DNA from 3 places in the Pseudomonas lalucatii genome. Region 3 is predicted to be linked to each of the others. Evidence: predicted binding sites of a transcription regulator. Region 3 holds the regulator's gene; each other region holds the start of a gene.

Region 1 (4,473 bases), on a different contig from region 3:
GCCGGACCGTTGCTCATCATCACGATGCGGTCGGACAACAGCACCGCCTCGTCGACGTCGTGGGTGATCATGATCACCGTGTTGCCGAGCTCGGCGTGGATCTCCATCAGCGAATCCTGCAGGTGGGCGCGGGTCAGGGCGTCGAGGGCGCCGAAGGGTTCGTCCATCAGCAGCACCTTGGGCCGCATGGCCAGGGCGCGGCCGATGCCGATGCGCTGCTTCATGCCGCCGGAGATCTCGCTGGGCCGCTTGTCGCGGGCGTGGCTCATGTGCACCAGCTCGAGGTTGTGCTCGATCCATTCGCGCATCTCGCCCCGGCTTTTCTGGCCCTGGAACACCTGGCGCACCGCCAGTTCGATGTTCTGGTAGCAGCTCAGCCAGGGCAGCAGGCTGTGGTTCTGGAACACCACGGCGCGCTCCGGGCCGGGCGAATTGACCTCGCGGCCGTCGAGGATCACCCCGCCGGTGCTGGCCTGGTAGAGGCCGGCGACGATGTTCAGCACGGTCGACTTGCCGCAGCCGGAGTGGCCGATCAGCGAGACGAACTCGCCCTTGGCGATCTTCAGGTTGACGTTCTGCAAGGCGCAGTACAGGCCCTTGTCGGTGGGGAAGCTGATGCCGACGCCGGTCAGTTCGAGGTGTGCGTTGTTCATGGCGGACTCCTTAGTTGACTGTCGTTAGCGCAGGTCGGCGTGCTTGTCCCAGCTGGCACGGCGCTGCAGCATGAGCATGAGGCGGTCGAGGACGAAGCCGATCAGGCCGATGACGATCACCGCCACCATGATCCGGCCGAGCGAGTTGGAGCTGCCGTTCTGGAACTCGTCCCAGATGAATTTGCCCAGGCCCGGGTTCTGCGCCAGCATCTCGGCGGCGATCAGCACCATCCAGCCGGTGGCCAGCGACAGGCGCAGGCCGGTGAAGATCATCGGCACGGCGGCGGGCAGCACGATGCGCCGCACATGGGACAGTGGCGACAGGCTGAGCACGCGGCTGACGTTCTGCAGGTCCTGGTCCAGGTTGGCCACGCCCACCGTGGTGTTGATCACCGTCGGCCACAGGCAGCACAGCGCCACGGTGATCGCCGAGGTGACGAAGGACTTGGCCATCATCGGGTCGCTGCTGGTGTAGACCGCGCTGACCACCATGGTCACCAGGGGCAGCCAGGCCAATGGCGATACTGGCTTGAACACCTGGATCAGCGGGTTGACCGCGTTGTAGATCGGCTTGCTCAGGCCGCAGACGATACCCAGCGGAATGGCCAGCATGGAGGCGATGGCGAAGCCGGTCAGCACCGTGTAGAGGCTGGTGAAGATCTGCTTGAAGAAGGTCGGCTTGCCGGTATAGGGGCGAATCTTCACCTCGGCGTCGGGATTCTTCGCCAGCTTGGCGGCGTTGCGCGCTTCCTGGCGGGCGTAGAAGGCGTCGGCCTTGTCCTGCTCGCGCTGGTGCTCGCTGACCAGGGCGCCGAACTGGCTGGCGACCTGGGTCGGGCCGGGGAACTTGCCCAGGCTGGTGTCGATGCTGCCGGCGGCGATCTGCCAGAACAGCAGGAAGGCCAGCACGCCGATCAGCGGCATCAGCACGCTCGGCAGCCAGCGTTTGAAGGCGGCGCTGCGCGCCGACTTCAGGGTTTCCCGTATGGGTTGGGCGACGGCGGGGTTGCTCATCGTCTGATCCTCGAAGCAGGGGGGAGCCGGAGGGGCGGCTCCCTGGGCTATGGCTGGCTTACAGCGCGGAGTCGGCCTTCAGGCCAATGCTGAACTGGTTGATATAGGCGTTCGGCTGGCGCCCGTCGTAGGTCAGGCCGTCGATGAACTCGTTGGTCGGGGCGCGGAAGCCCTGCTCGTCGGCCGCCGGGAAGTCCGCGGCGCGGGCCCTGCCTTCGGCGACCAGTTCGGCGGCGGCGGTCTGGTAGATCTCCGGCAGGTAGACCTGCTTGGCCACGTCCAGGTACCAGCTGTCCGGCTTGGCCTCGCCGATCTGCCCCCAGCGGCGCATCTGGGTCAGGTACCAGATGGCATCGGAGTAGTAGGGGTAGGTCGCGTGGTGGCGGAAGAACACGTTGAAATCCGGCACTTCGCGGATATCGCCCTTCTCGTACTCGAAGGTGCCGGTCATGGAGTTGGCGATCACCTTGGCGTCGGCGCCCACATACTCGGGACGGGCGAGGATTTGCACGGCCTCGGCGCGGTTGGCGTTGCCGTTCTCGTCCAGCCACATGGCGGCGCGGATCAAGGCCTTGACCAGGCGCTTGTGGGTCTCGGGGTTGGCCGCGGCCCAGGCTTTGGACACGCCGAAGACCTTCTCCGGGTTGTTCTTCCAGATCTCGTAGTCGGTGATCACCGGCACGCCGATGCCCTTGAACACCGCCTGCTGGTTCCACGGCTCGCCGACGCTGTAGCCATCGATGGTGCCGGCCTCCATGGTCGAGGGCATCTGCGGCGGCGGGGTGACCGAGAGCAGCGCGTCGGCATTCAGGGTGCCGGCGATGTCGCCCTTGGCCGGGGCGTAGTAGCCGGGGTGGATGCCGCCGGCGGCCAGCCAGTAGCGCAGTTCGTAGTTGTGGGTCGAAACCGGGAACACCATGCCCAGGTTGAAGGGCTTGCCCTGGGCCTTGTACTGCTCGATCACCGGTTTCAGGGCATCGGCCTTGATCGGGTGCAGCGGTTTGCCGTTTTCCATCGGCACGTGCTTCTTCATCTCTTCCCAGACGGCATTGGACAGGGTGATGCCGTTGCCGTTGAGGTCCATGGAGAAGGCGGTGACCACCTCGGCCTTGGTGCCGAAGCCGATGGTCGCCCCCAGCGGCTGGCCGGCGAGCATATGGGCGCCGTCCAGCTCGCCGGTGATCACCCGGTCCAGCAGTACCTTCCAGTTGGCCTGGGCTTCCAGGGTGACGTACAGACCTTCGTCTTCGAAATAGCCCTTCTCGTAGGCGATGGCCAGGGGGGCCATGTCGGTCAGCTTGATGAAACCGAGCCTGAGTTCGTCCTTTTCCGGATCGGCCGCCTGGGCGACCTGCAGGCCCAGCGGCGAGAGGAGCAGGGCGGCGGCGCAGCCGAGTCCGGTCAGGGTCTTTTTCAGCAGGGAACGGCGAGCGATAGAGTGCGGCATGATGATTCCTCAGGTCTCAGAAACGAAGAAAGACGTCGCGGACAACACCGCCCAGGCGGGCAGGCTGTCTTCGACGTCTTTGTCTATTCGTCCCGATCACCGCCGTTGGCGATCCGATGACGTGGGCTGAGGGGAGTAGTGCAAGGGGCTTGCCAGCTTCCCCGGCAACGGCCGATCGCTGTTGCGCCCGGCACGGCCCAGGGACGCTGGATGGTCCAGGCGTCTGGGGGTAAAAGCTTTTAAAAGCATGGAGTTATGGCGAGTGTCCGAGAGTTTTCATGGTCCGGATCATCGCCCAGCGCCCGGCCTGCCAGCGCTCGCCCAGGTCGCGCCAGGGCCGTTCGTTGAGCCATCGGCGTGCGTACCGGGCAGCACCTGGACCTCCGCGCCTCGCCCTGGTGCGCCCCCGGCCACGCCGCCGCGCGGCCGGCGCAAGGGTCAGCGCGCGGCGGGCCGGGCGTGGCTTTCCTCGACGAACTCCCTGAGCCAGCGCAACACCTGCACGGCATCCCAGCGCCCCGGGTCGAACATGGCATAGGCCTGGCCCTGATAGCCGACCACATCCAGCTGCTTGTGGTAGCCGGCGCGCTGCAGCAGGGCCTCGATCTCGGCGAAGCAGGTGTTGAAGTGCACGCGGTTGAAGGGGGTCTTGCCCTCGGTGACTATGCCTTCGAGCTGCAGCTCCTCGACCGTCGTGCGGACCCTGTCCAGCGGCATCCGGTTAACCCGGTGTTTCAGTTGCAGTACGTCCAGCATCGCTTTGCTCCTGATTGATGCTCCGAAGTGGCCGGCCCGGGGCGTGGCGAAGGGCGACCGGTGACGAGGGACAGTCTAGTGGAAAAATACTGTACAAATAAACAGTATTCGACAATAGTGAGACCGTCGCCTTCCGAACTCACTCGTTCGCCCGGTCCCCAGATGCTGGAGGCAGTGGCGCACTGCAGAGGAGCAATGAGCAATGCAACAGAGCTTGATGACGATTGTGCTGTTGGCCCTGCTGAGCGGCTGCGCCCAGCCGCAGGTCGAGCAACCCAGGGCCAATGGTTCCTACCTGGTGATCGAGAACGGCCAGGCCTGGGCGGTGCTGGTGGCCGACGGCAAGCGGCGGGAGGAGCGCGGGACGGTGATCGATGCGATCCGTCTGCCCGGCGCCCATGCGCCGGTGGCCGCCAGTTATGTGATAGACACCCCCAACTGTGGCCGGGTGCAGTGGCTGACCGAGCGGCAGGATGCCGTGGAGGGGGTCACCAGCCTGATGTCGCTGCACTACAACCAGCGCCTGGGTGAGTCCGCTTGCGTGATAGGGGACGGGCTGAGCCGGGTCTGGACGGTGCTGGACTATTCGGGCTGAGGGGGCCG
Region 2 (4,473 bases), on a different contig from region 3:
CTCGAGCTGACCGCCCAGCAGCGCGGCCTGATGGTCGCCACGCCGATCCTCGCCGGCGCCGTGCTGCGCATCTTCATGGGCCTGCTGGCCGACCGCCTGTCGCCCAAGAGCGCCGGCCTGATCGGCCAGGTGCTGGTGATCTGCTCGCTGTTCGCCGCCTGGCAGATCGGCATCCAGACCTATGAGCACGCCCTGCTGCTCGGCCTGTTCCTCGGCTTCGCCGGCGCGGCCTTCGCCGTCGCCCTGCCCCTGGCCTCGCAGTGGTACCCGCCGCAGCACCAGGGCAAGGCCATGGGCATCGCCGGCGCCGGCAACTCCGGCACGGTGCTGGCGGCGGTCTTCGCCCCGGGCCTGGCCGCCCTGTTCGGCTGGCAGAACGTGTTCGGCTGGGCGCTGATTCCGCTGCTGATCACCCTGCTGGTGTTCGCCCTGGTGGCCAAGAACGCGCCGGAGCGGCCCAAGCCCAAGGCCCTGGCCGACTACCTCAAGGCCCTCGGCGACCGCGACAGCTGGTGGTTCATGTTCTTCTACAGCGTCACCTTCGGCGGCTTCATCGGCCTGGCCAGTGCCCTGCCCGGCTACTTCAACGACCAGTACGGCCTGGACCCGGTGACCGCCGGCTACTACACCGCCGCCTGCGTCTGCGCCGGCAGCCTGCTGCGCCCCCTGGGCGGCGCCCTGGCCGACCGCATCGGCGGCATCCGCTCGCTGCTGGTGATGTACACCTGCTCCTCGCTGTGCATCGCCGCGGTGGGCTTCAACCTGCCCAGCTCGACCGCCGCGCTGGCCCTGTTCGTCGCCGCCATGCTCGGCCTCGGGGCCGGCAACGGCGCGGTGTTCCAGCTGGTGCCGCAGCGCTTTCGCAAGGAAATCGGCGTGATGACCGGGCTGATCGGCATGGCCGGCGGCGTCGGCGGCTTTCTCCTGGCCGCCGGCCTGGGCGCCATCAAGCAGCACAGCGGCGACTACCAGCTGGGCCTCTGGCTGTTCGCCAGCCTGGGCGTGCTGGCCTGGATCGGCCTGCACGGTGTCAAGCAGCGCTGGCGCACCACCTGGGGCTCGGCGGCCGTCACCGCGGCGCGGGTGTAAGCAAGCAACCTAGGGTGGATGATGCCTTTTTCATCCACCCTTGGTGGATCGGTAAAGCGCGGTCCACCCTACAACCTCCCAGACATTGGAGCATTGAGGCAAAGGCGGGGCCGACCGGCAGAGCGGCAACGCACTGGTCAGGAAAGGCGGGCGAGGCCGGCGACGGCCCCGTCCGCAGCCGTGCCCCGGCCCCGCCTTTGCCTCAGCCCTCCCCTCTACAGGACAGCCCGATGGCCCTGCAACTGACCTTCGGCGAAGCCACCGCCACCGGCCCCCGGGCAGAGAACCAGGACGCCATCCGCGTGGTGACGCCGGCACCGGCGCTGGCGGTGAGCAAGGGCTACCTGTTCGCCCTGGCCGACGGCGTCAGCCAGTGCGCCGATGGCGGCCTGGCCGCCCGGGCGACCCTGCAGGCCCTGGCCCTGGATTACTACGCCACCCCGGAGACCTGGGCGGTGGCGCAATCCCTGGACCGCCTGCTGGTGGCCCACAACCGCTGGCTGCAGGCGGGTGGCGGCGGTCAGCCGCTGCTCACCACCCTCAGCGCCCTGGTGCTGCGCGGCCGCCGCTTCACCCTGGCGCATGTCGGCGACTGTCGCGCCTACCGCTGGCACGACGGCGAACTGGAACGTCTCAGCGAGGACCACGTGTGGGAGCAGCCGGGCATGCAGCATGTGCTCAAGCGCGCCCTGGGCCTGGACCAGCACCTGGTGGTGGACTACCTGGATGGCGAGCTGCGCGAGGGCGAGCGCTTCCTGCTGGTCAGCGACGGGGTCTGGGCGGTGCTCGGCGATGCCGGCATCCGCAACATCCTGCACGACGAGCCGGACCCGGCCGCGGCGTCGCGGGCGCTGGTCAGCGCCGCCCACCTGGCCGGCAGCCAGGACAATGCCAGCGCCCTGCTGGTCAGGGTCGAGTCGCTGCCGCAGAGCGACCTGGCCGACACCCTGGCGCAGCTCGCCCACTGGCCGCTGCCGCCCCGGCTGCGCGAGGGCCAGGACTTCGAGGGCTGGCAGGTCGAGCGCCTGCTGGCCGAATCGCGCCAGTCCCTGGTCTACCGGGTGCGCGACGGCCAGGCCCGGCGCTGGCTGCTCAAGACCCTGCCGCCGACCCGGGGCGACGAGCCCCAGGCCGGGCCGGCGCTGCTGCTGGAGGAATGGTTCCTGCGCCGCGTGGCCGGCCGCCACTTCGCCGAGGTGCACCCGCTGCCGCAGCGCCAGCACCTGTATTACGTGCAGCGCGAGTACGCGGGGCAGACCCTGGCCGAGCACCTGCGCCTGTCCGGCCCACTGCCGCTGCCTGAGTGGCTGGACCTCGCCCCGCGCCTGCTCAAGGCCCTGGGCATGCTGCACCGGCGCAATATCCTGCACCGCGACGTCAAGCCGGAGAACCTGCTGTGGGGCGACGATGGCGAACTGCGCCTGGTGGATTTCGGCCTGGCCTATTGTCCGGGCCTGTCCCGCGATGACCCCGGCAGCCTGCCGGGCACCCCCAGCTATATCGCCCCGGAAGCCTTCGCCGGCAGCCCGCCCAGCCCCCGCCAGGACCTCTACGCGGCGGGTGTGACGCTCTACCACCTGCTCACCGGCCACTACCCCCACGGCGAGATCGAAGCCTTCCAGAGTCCGCGCTTCGCCAACCCGACCCCGGCCAGCCGCTATCGCCCCGACTTGCCGAGCTGGATCGACGAGAGCCTCAACCGCGCCGTCAGCGCCAACCCCGAACAGCGCTACGAGACCGCCGAGGAATGGCTGCTGGCCCTGGAACAGGGCGAACGCCAGGCCCTCAACAGCCAGCCGCGGCCGCTGCTGGAGCGCGAACCGCTGCTGGTCTGGCGTGGCGTAGCGCTGCTGTCCCTGCTGCTCAACCTGGCCCTGCTGCTGGCGCTGCTCGGCTAGCGCACCCCGGCATGCACCATAAGGGCGCAACTCGCCTTAAACAGGTGCGCCGAGCCCCGCTCCGAACCGCCGTGCGGTTCCATCGGCAGCGCTGCAGGGCCCATGAAACCTGCATTCGTGAGAGTTGGCACAGAGCCTGCTAAAGCACTCATACAATTCAAAAAGCGCGACCTTCAACGTGGAAGGCCGCGCTTCCCGAGAGAACGGGATCTGGACAAAGGCGTCCTCGCTAGGTGACTGGCGGGACGCCTTTTTTTGTTTTCCGGTTTTGCGTGACGGTGAGGAACCATGAAAAAACTCAAGTTGGTGATGATCGGCAACGGCATGGCCGGAGTCCGTACCCTCGAAGAGCTGCTCAAGCTCGCCCCCGAGCTCTATGAGATCACCGTGTTCGGTGCCGAACCGCACCCGAACTACAACCGCATCCTGCTCTCGCCGGTGCTGGCCGGCGAGCAGAGCTTCGAGGAAATCGTCCTCAACGACCTGGCCTGGTATGCCGACAACGGCATCGACCTGCGCCTGGGGCGCAAGGTCGTGGAGATCGACCGCAAGGCGCGCAAGGTGGTCGCCGACGACGGCAGCGAGGCCGAGTACGACCGTCTGCTTATCGCCACCGGCTCCAACCCGTTTATCCTGCCGATTCCCGGCAAGGACCTGGACGGGGTGATCGGCTACCGCGACATCGCCGACACCCAGATGATGATGGAGACCGCCAAGACCCATAAGCACGCCGTGGTGATCGGCGGCGGCCTGCTCGGCCTGGAGGCGGCCAACGGCCTCAAGCTGCGCGGCATGGACGTCACCGTGGTGCATATCGGCGACTGGCTGCTGGAGCGCCAGCTCGACCGCACCGCCGGCGACCTGCTGCAGAAGTCCTTGGAGGACCGCGGCCTGAAGTTCCTCCTGCCCAAGCACACCGCCGAGCTGCTGGACAACGGCGAGGGCCGGGTCTGCGCGGTGAAGTTCAAGGACGGCGAGGTGATCCCCGCCGACCTGGTGGTGATGGCGGCCGGCATCCGCCCCAACACCGAGCTGGCGGAGAAGGCCGGCATCGCCTGCAACCGCGGCATCCTGGTCGACGACACCCTGCAGACCTTCGACCCGCGGGTGTACGCCATCGGCGAATGCGCCAGCCACCGCGGCATCGCCTACGGCCTGGTGGCGCCGCTGTTCGAGCAGGCCAAGGTCTGCGCCAACCACCTGGCCCAGCTCGGCTTCTCCCGCTACCAGGGCTCGGTGACCTCGACCAAGCTCAAGGTCACCGGCATCGACCTGTTCTCCGCCGGCGAATTCATGGGCGCCGAAGGCACCGAGACCATCACCCTCTCCGACCCCATCGGCGGCGTGTACAAGAAGCTGGTGATCAAGGACGACGTGCTGGTCGGCGCCTGCCTGTACGGCGACACCGCCGACGGCGGCTGGTACTTCCGCCAGATCCGCGAGAACCACAACGTCGGCGAGATCCGCGACCACCTGATGTTCGGCG
Region 3 (4,473 bases):
CGATCAGGCTCTCGAAGATGTCCTGGCCGTCCAGGTCGGGCAGCTCGCGCGCCACCAGATTGGCAATTTGTTCGAGTACGCGTTTCTTGCTGCCGCCCGGCACGTTCACCAGGGAACGGCCGGGGGTCAGGATGTTTTCGAGTCGGATCATAGGAGGTGAGCGAGGTCAGCGGGCCATGGCGCCCTGCTGGCGTTCGAGCTGCTTTTCCTTGTGCTTGATGAGTTGTCGGTCGAGTTTGTCGGTGAGCAGGTCGATGGCGGCATACATGTCGTCGTGCTCGGCGTTGGCGACGACTTCACCGCCGGCGATGTGCAGGGTCGCTTCGATCTTCTGCTTGAGCTTCTCGACCTCCATGGTGACCTGCACGTTGGTGATCTTGTCGAAGTGGCGCTCCAGTCGATTGAGTTTTTCGGCGATGTAGTCGCGCAGGGCGTCGGTCACATCCAGCTGATGTCCACTGATGTTGACTTGCATACCGCTTTCTCCTTGTTGCCGTGTGTAAGAGGCAGGCTATCGGCGGCCTGCCGCGGGAACACCTTGGCATGGAAGACCTGGTACACCGCACTTGGCGTGGTCGCCCCCTGACGCGCCAGTATGGCTTCTTTCGGGGGCGTCGCGAGTCGAGCTGTGTCGTGTGTTGACCGATCTTCCTTTGGGTGCCGCCTTACATCAACCGCTTGCGCTCACTGGAGGGCGCGATACCGAGGGATTCACGGTATTTGGCGACCGTGCGGCGGGCCACTTGAATGCCCTGTGCCTCCAGTAAACCAGCGATCTTGCTGTCGCTCAATGGCTTTTTCGCATTTTCCGCGGCCACCAGTTTCTTGATGATCGCGCGGATGGCGGTGGAGGAGCACTCGCCGCCCTCGGCGGTGCTGACGTGGCTGGAGAAGAAGTATTTCAGCTCGTAGATGCCGCGCGGGGTGTGCATGAACTTCTGCGTGGTGACCCGCGAGATGGTCGACTCGTGCATGCCCACGGCTTCGGCGATGTCGTGCAGCACCAGGGGTTTCATCGCCTCGTCGCCGTAGTCGAGGAAGCCGCGCTGGTGCTCGACGATCTGGGTGGCGACCTTCATCAGCGTCTCGTTGCGGCTCTGCAGGCTCTTGATGAACCAGCGCGCCTCCTGCAGCTGGTTGCGCATGAAGGTGTTGTCGGCGCTGGAGTCGGCGCGCTTGACGAAGCCGGCGTACTGCGGGTTGACCCGCAGGCGGGGCATGGCCTCCTGGTTCAGCTCGACCAGCCAGCGCTCGTTGTGCTTGCGCACTATGACGTCGGGCACCACGTACTCCGGCTCGCCGGACTGGATCTGCGAGCCGGGGCGCGGGTTGAGGCTCTGGATCAGCTCGATGACCTGGCGCAGCTCGTCTTCCTTGAGCTTCATGCGACGCATCAGCTGGCTGTAGTCGCGGCTGCCGAGCAGGTCGAGGTAGTCGCCGGCCAGGCGCTGGGCCTCGCTCAGCCAGGGCGACTTGGGCGGCAGCTGGCGCAGTTGCAGCAGCAGGCATTCGCGCAGATCGCGGGCGGCCACGCCGGCCGGTTCGAATTGCTGGATGCGGTGCAGCACCGCCTCCACTTCGTCCTGCTCGATGTCCAGCTCCGGGTCGAAGGCCTCGACCACTTCCTCGAGGCTCTCTTCCAGATAGCCCTGTTCGTTGATGCAGTCGATCAGGGTGGTGGCGATCAGGCGGTCCTTGTCGGACATCGGCGCCAGGTTGAGTTGCCAGAGCAGGTGGCTCTGCAGGCTCTCGCCGCTGGAGGTGCGAGTGGTGAAGTCCCACTCGTCGTCGTCGTTGCTCGGCAGGCTGCTGGCGCTGGTCTGGTAGACGTCTTCCCAGGCGGTGTCGACCGGCAGCTCGTTGGGGATGCGCTCGTTCCACTCGCCTTCTTCCAGGTTGTCCACGCTCTGGGTGGTCTCCTGGTAGCTGGCGTCCTTGTAGGGATCTTCCTGCTTGTCGGCGCTCGTCGGGTTGTCGGCGCCGTCGGCCATGGGGTCGGAGTTGTCGAAGTCGTCGCCTTCTTCCTGGCGCTCGAGCATCGGGTTGGACTCCAAGGCCTCCTGGATCTCCTGCTGCAGATCCAGGGTGGACAGTTGAAGTAGGCGAATGGCCTGTTGCAGCTGCGGGGTCATCGTCAGCTGCTGGCCCATTTTCAGGACTAGCGATGGTTTCATTGCAGACCTTCTATACCGGCGTCTGTGCGCGATCCACTACAGGGCGCCGCGGCGCCACAAGGAAGCAAATTATATGCCTACTCCCGAGCGGTTTGCCTAGCGCGAGCTGCTGTTCGGTCGAGAAAAGCCGCTGTTACAGGCGGAACTCGTGGCCCAGGTAGACTTCTTTGACCATCTGGTTGGCCAGGATGGCGTCGGCGTCGCCCTCGGCGATCAGCTGGCCGTCGTTGACGATGTAGGCGGTCTCGCAGATATCCAGGGTCTCGCGGACGTTGTGGTCGGTGATCAGTACACCGATGCCCTTGGCCTTGAGGTGGTGGATGATCTGCTTGATGTCGCCGACCGAGATCGGGTCGACCCCGGCGAAGGGTTCGTCGAGCAGGATGAACTTGGGCGCGGTCGCCAGGGCGCGGGCGATCTCCACGCGGCGGCGCTCGCCGCCGGACAGGCTCATGCCGAGGTTGTCGCGGATATGGCTGATGTGGAACTCCTGCAGCAGGCTTTCCAGCTCCTCGCGTCGTGCGCCGCGATCCAGTTCCTTGCGCGTCTCGAGGATGGCCATGATGTTGTCGGCCACGCTGAGCTTGCGGAAGATCGAGGCCTCCTGCGGCAGGTAGCCGATGCCGGCGCGGGCGCGGCCGTGCATGGGCTGGTGGCTGACGTCGAGCTCGTCGATCAGCACGCGGCCCTGGTCGGCGCGGACCAGGCCGACGATCATGTAGAAGCAGGTGGTCTTGCCGGCGCCGTTGGGGCCGAGCAGGCCGACGATCTGCCCGCTGTCGATGCTCAGGCTGACATCGCGGACGACCTGGCGGCCCTTGTAGCTCTTGGCCAGGTGTTGGGCTTTCAATGTGGCCATTACTACTGTGCCTGCTGGTCGGCTGGTTTCTTCTTCGGCTGGATCACCATGTCGATGCGCGGCCGTGGCGTGGACACCTGGGCGCCGGTGGCGCGGCCGGCGTTGACGATCTGGCGCTGGGTGTCGTAGACGATCTTCTCGCCCTCGAAGGTGTTGCCTTCCTGGATCACCTTGGCTTGGTCGATCAGCACGATGCGCTCGCTGGCGGCGAAATACTGGATGGTCAGGCCGTAGGCCTTGACGATCTGCTTGTCGGCGGCCGGTTTCTGCTCGTAGTAGGCCGGTTTGCCCACGGAGGTGAAGATCTCGATATCGCCCTGGGCGTTCTGGGTGATGGTCACGGTGTCGCCGGTGATCTTCAGGGTGCCTTGGGTGATGATGACGTCGCCGCGGTAGACCGCCACGCCTTGCTTGTCGTCCAGTTCGGCGCTGTCGGCTTGCACGCGGATCGGCTGCTCGCGATCGGATGGCAGTGCCCAGGCGCAGGCGCTTCCGAGCGCGGCACTCAAACTGAGCAGAAGGGGGAGGGTTTTAACGAACCTCATGCTGGCCTCTTACGTTGGACAGCAGGAGCATCCTGCCGTCATTCAAGTACGCTTTCATTCCTTGTGCCGTGGTCACCCCATTGGCCGCGTCGATTCTAACGGCTTGCTGGGTCTGCGCATATTCCTTCTCCGGGAATACGGTCAGGCGGCTGGTGGTGAGAATGGTCGGGCGGCCCTTGGCATCGGTGCGCTCGACGCGCACCTGGTCGATCAGTTCGACCTCCTGGCCTGCGGGCGCCACTTCGCCGCGAACGCTGCGGACTTTCCAGGGGTGTTCGCTGCCGCGGTACAGATGCAGGTTCGGCTCGCTCAGCAGGGTGATGTCGGTCGCCTTGATGTGCTCCAGCTTGCTGGCGCTCATCTCGTAGTGCAGCTTGCCGTCGGCCTGGTACTGCAGGGTGTTGGCGCCGATCACGTAGAAGTCGATGGCGTTCTCCGTGCCGGCCCGGGCCGGCTTGTCGGAGAAGCTCTCGGGGCTGATGTTCCAGTAGCCGACCGCGGCTAGCAGGGCGGCGGCGAGGGCGAACAGGGCGGGCGTCAGCAGTTTGCGCAGCATAGTGGGCTCTACAGGTAGGCGGCCTGGGCGGCATCGAGGCTGCCCTGGGCGCGCATGATCAGCTCGCAGAATTCGCGGGCGGCGCCTTCGCCGCCGCGGGCCTGGGTCACGCCATGGGCGTGCTGGCGGACGAAGTCGTCGGCGCTGGCGACGGCCATGCCCAGGCCGACGCGGCGGATCACCGGCAGGTCGGGCAGGTCGTCGCCGAGATAGGCGACCTGTTCATAGCTTAGGCCGAGTTCGCCGAGAAGCTCGTCGAGCACCGCCAGTTTGTCCTCGCGGCCCTGGTACAGGTGCTGGATGCCGAGGTTCTGCGCGCGGCGCTCCACCACCGGGGTC

Evidence for each region. The regulator sigma-54, encoded in region 3, starts transcription at its own class of promoters, with help from an activator protein. The targets are predictions, from matches to a motif close to ANTGGCATNNANNTTGCTNT.
Region 1: I0D00_RS00200 (CmpA/NrtA family ABC transporter substrate-binding protein) is a predicted target of sigma-54. The motif match lies at 3,252-3,271, and genes of this name have one in related genera.
Region 2: nirB (nitrite reductase large subunit NirB) is a predicted target of sigma-54. The motif match lies at 3,111-3,130, and genes of this name have one in related genera.

What each region holds. Positions count from the first base shown of each region.
Region 1 covers NZ_JADPMV010000001.1:47,486-51,958, forward strand. The annotation lists gene I0D00_RS00190 (ABC transporter ATP-binding protein) at 1-653, opposite strand, end outside; gene I0D00_RS00195 (ABC transporter permease) at 678-1,667, opposite strand; gene I0D00_RS00200 (CmpA/NrtA family ABC transporter substrate-binding protein) at 1,726-3,114, opposite strand; gene I0D00_RS00205 (transcriptional regulator) at 3,553-3,870, opposite strand; gene I0D00_RS00210 (hypothetical protein) at 4,073-4,465, shown strand.
Region 2 covers NZ_JADPMV010000001.1:41,551-46,023, reverse strand. The annotation lists gene I0D00_RS00180 (nitrate/nitrite transporter) at 1-1,089, shown strand, start outside; gene I0D00_RS00175 (bifunctional protein-serine/threonine kinase/phosphatase) at 1,320-2,987, shown strand; gene nirB (nitrite reductase large subunit NirB) at 3,276-4,473, shown strand, end outside.
Region 3 covers NZ_JADPMV010000002.1:1,011,294-1,015,766, reverse strand. The annotation lists gene ptsN (PTS IIA-like nitrogen regulatory protein PtsN) at 1-151, opposite strand, end outside; gene hpf (ribosome hibernation-promoting factor, HPF/YfiA family) at 167-475, opposite strand; gene I0D00_RS18185 (RNA polymerase factor sigma-54) at 666-2,174, opposite strand; gene lptB (LPS export ABC transporter ATP-binding protein) at 2,308-3,033, opposite strand; gene lptA (lipopolysaccharide transport periplasmic protein LptA) at 3,036-3,578, opposite strand; gene lptC (LPS export ABC transporter periplasmic protein LptC) at 3,565-4,134, opposite strand; gene I0D00_RS18165 (KdsC family phosphatase) at 4,143-4,473, opposite strand, start outside.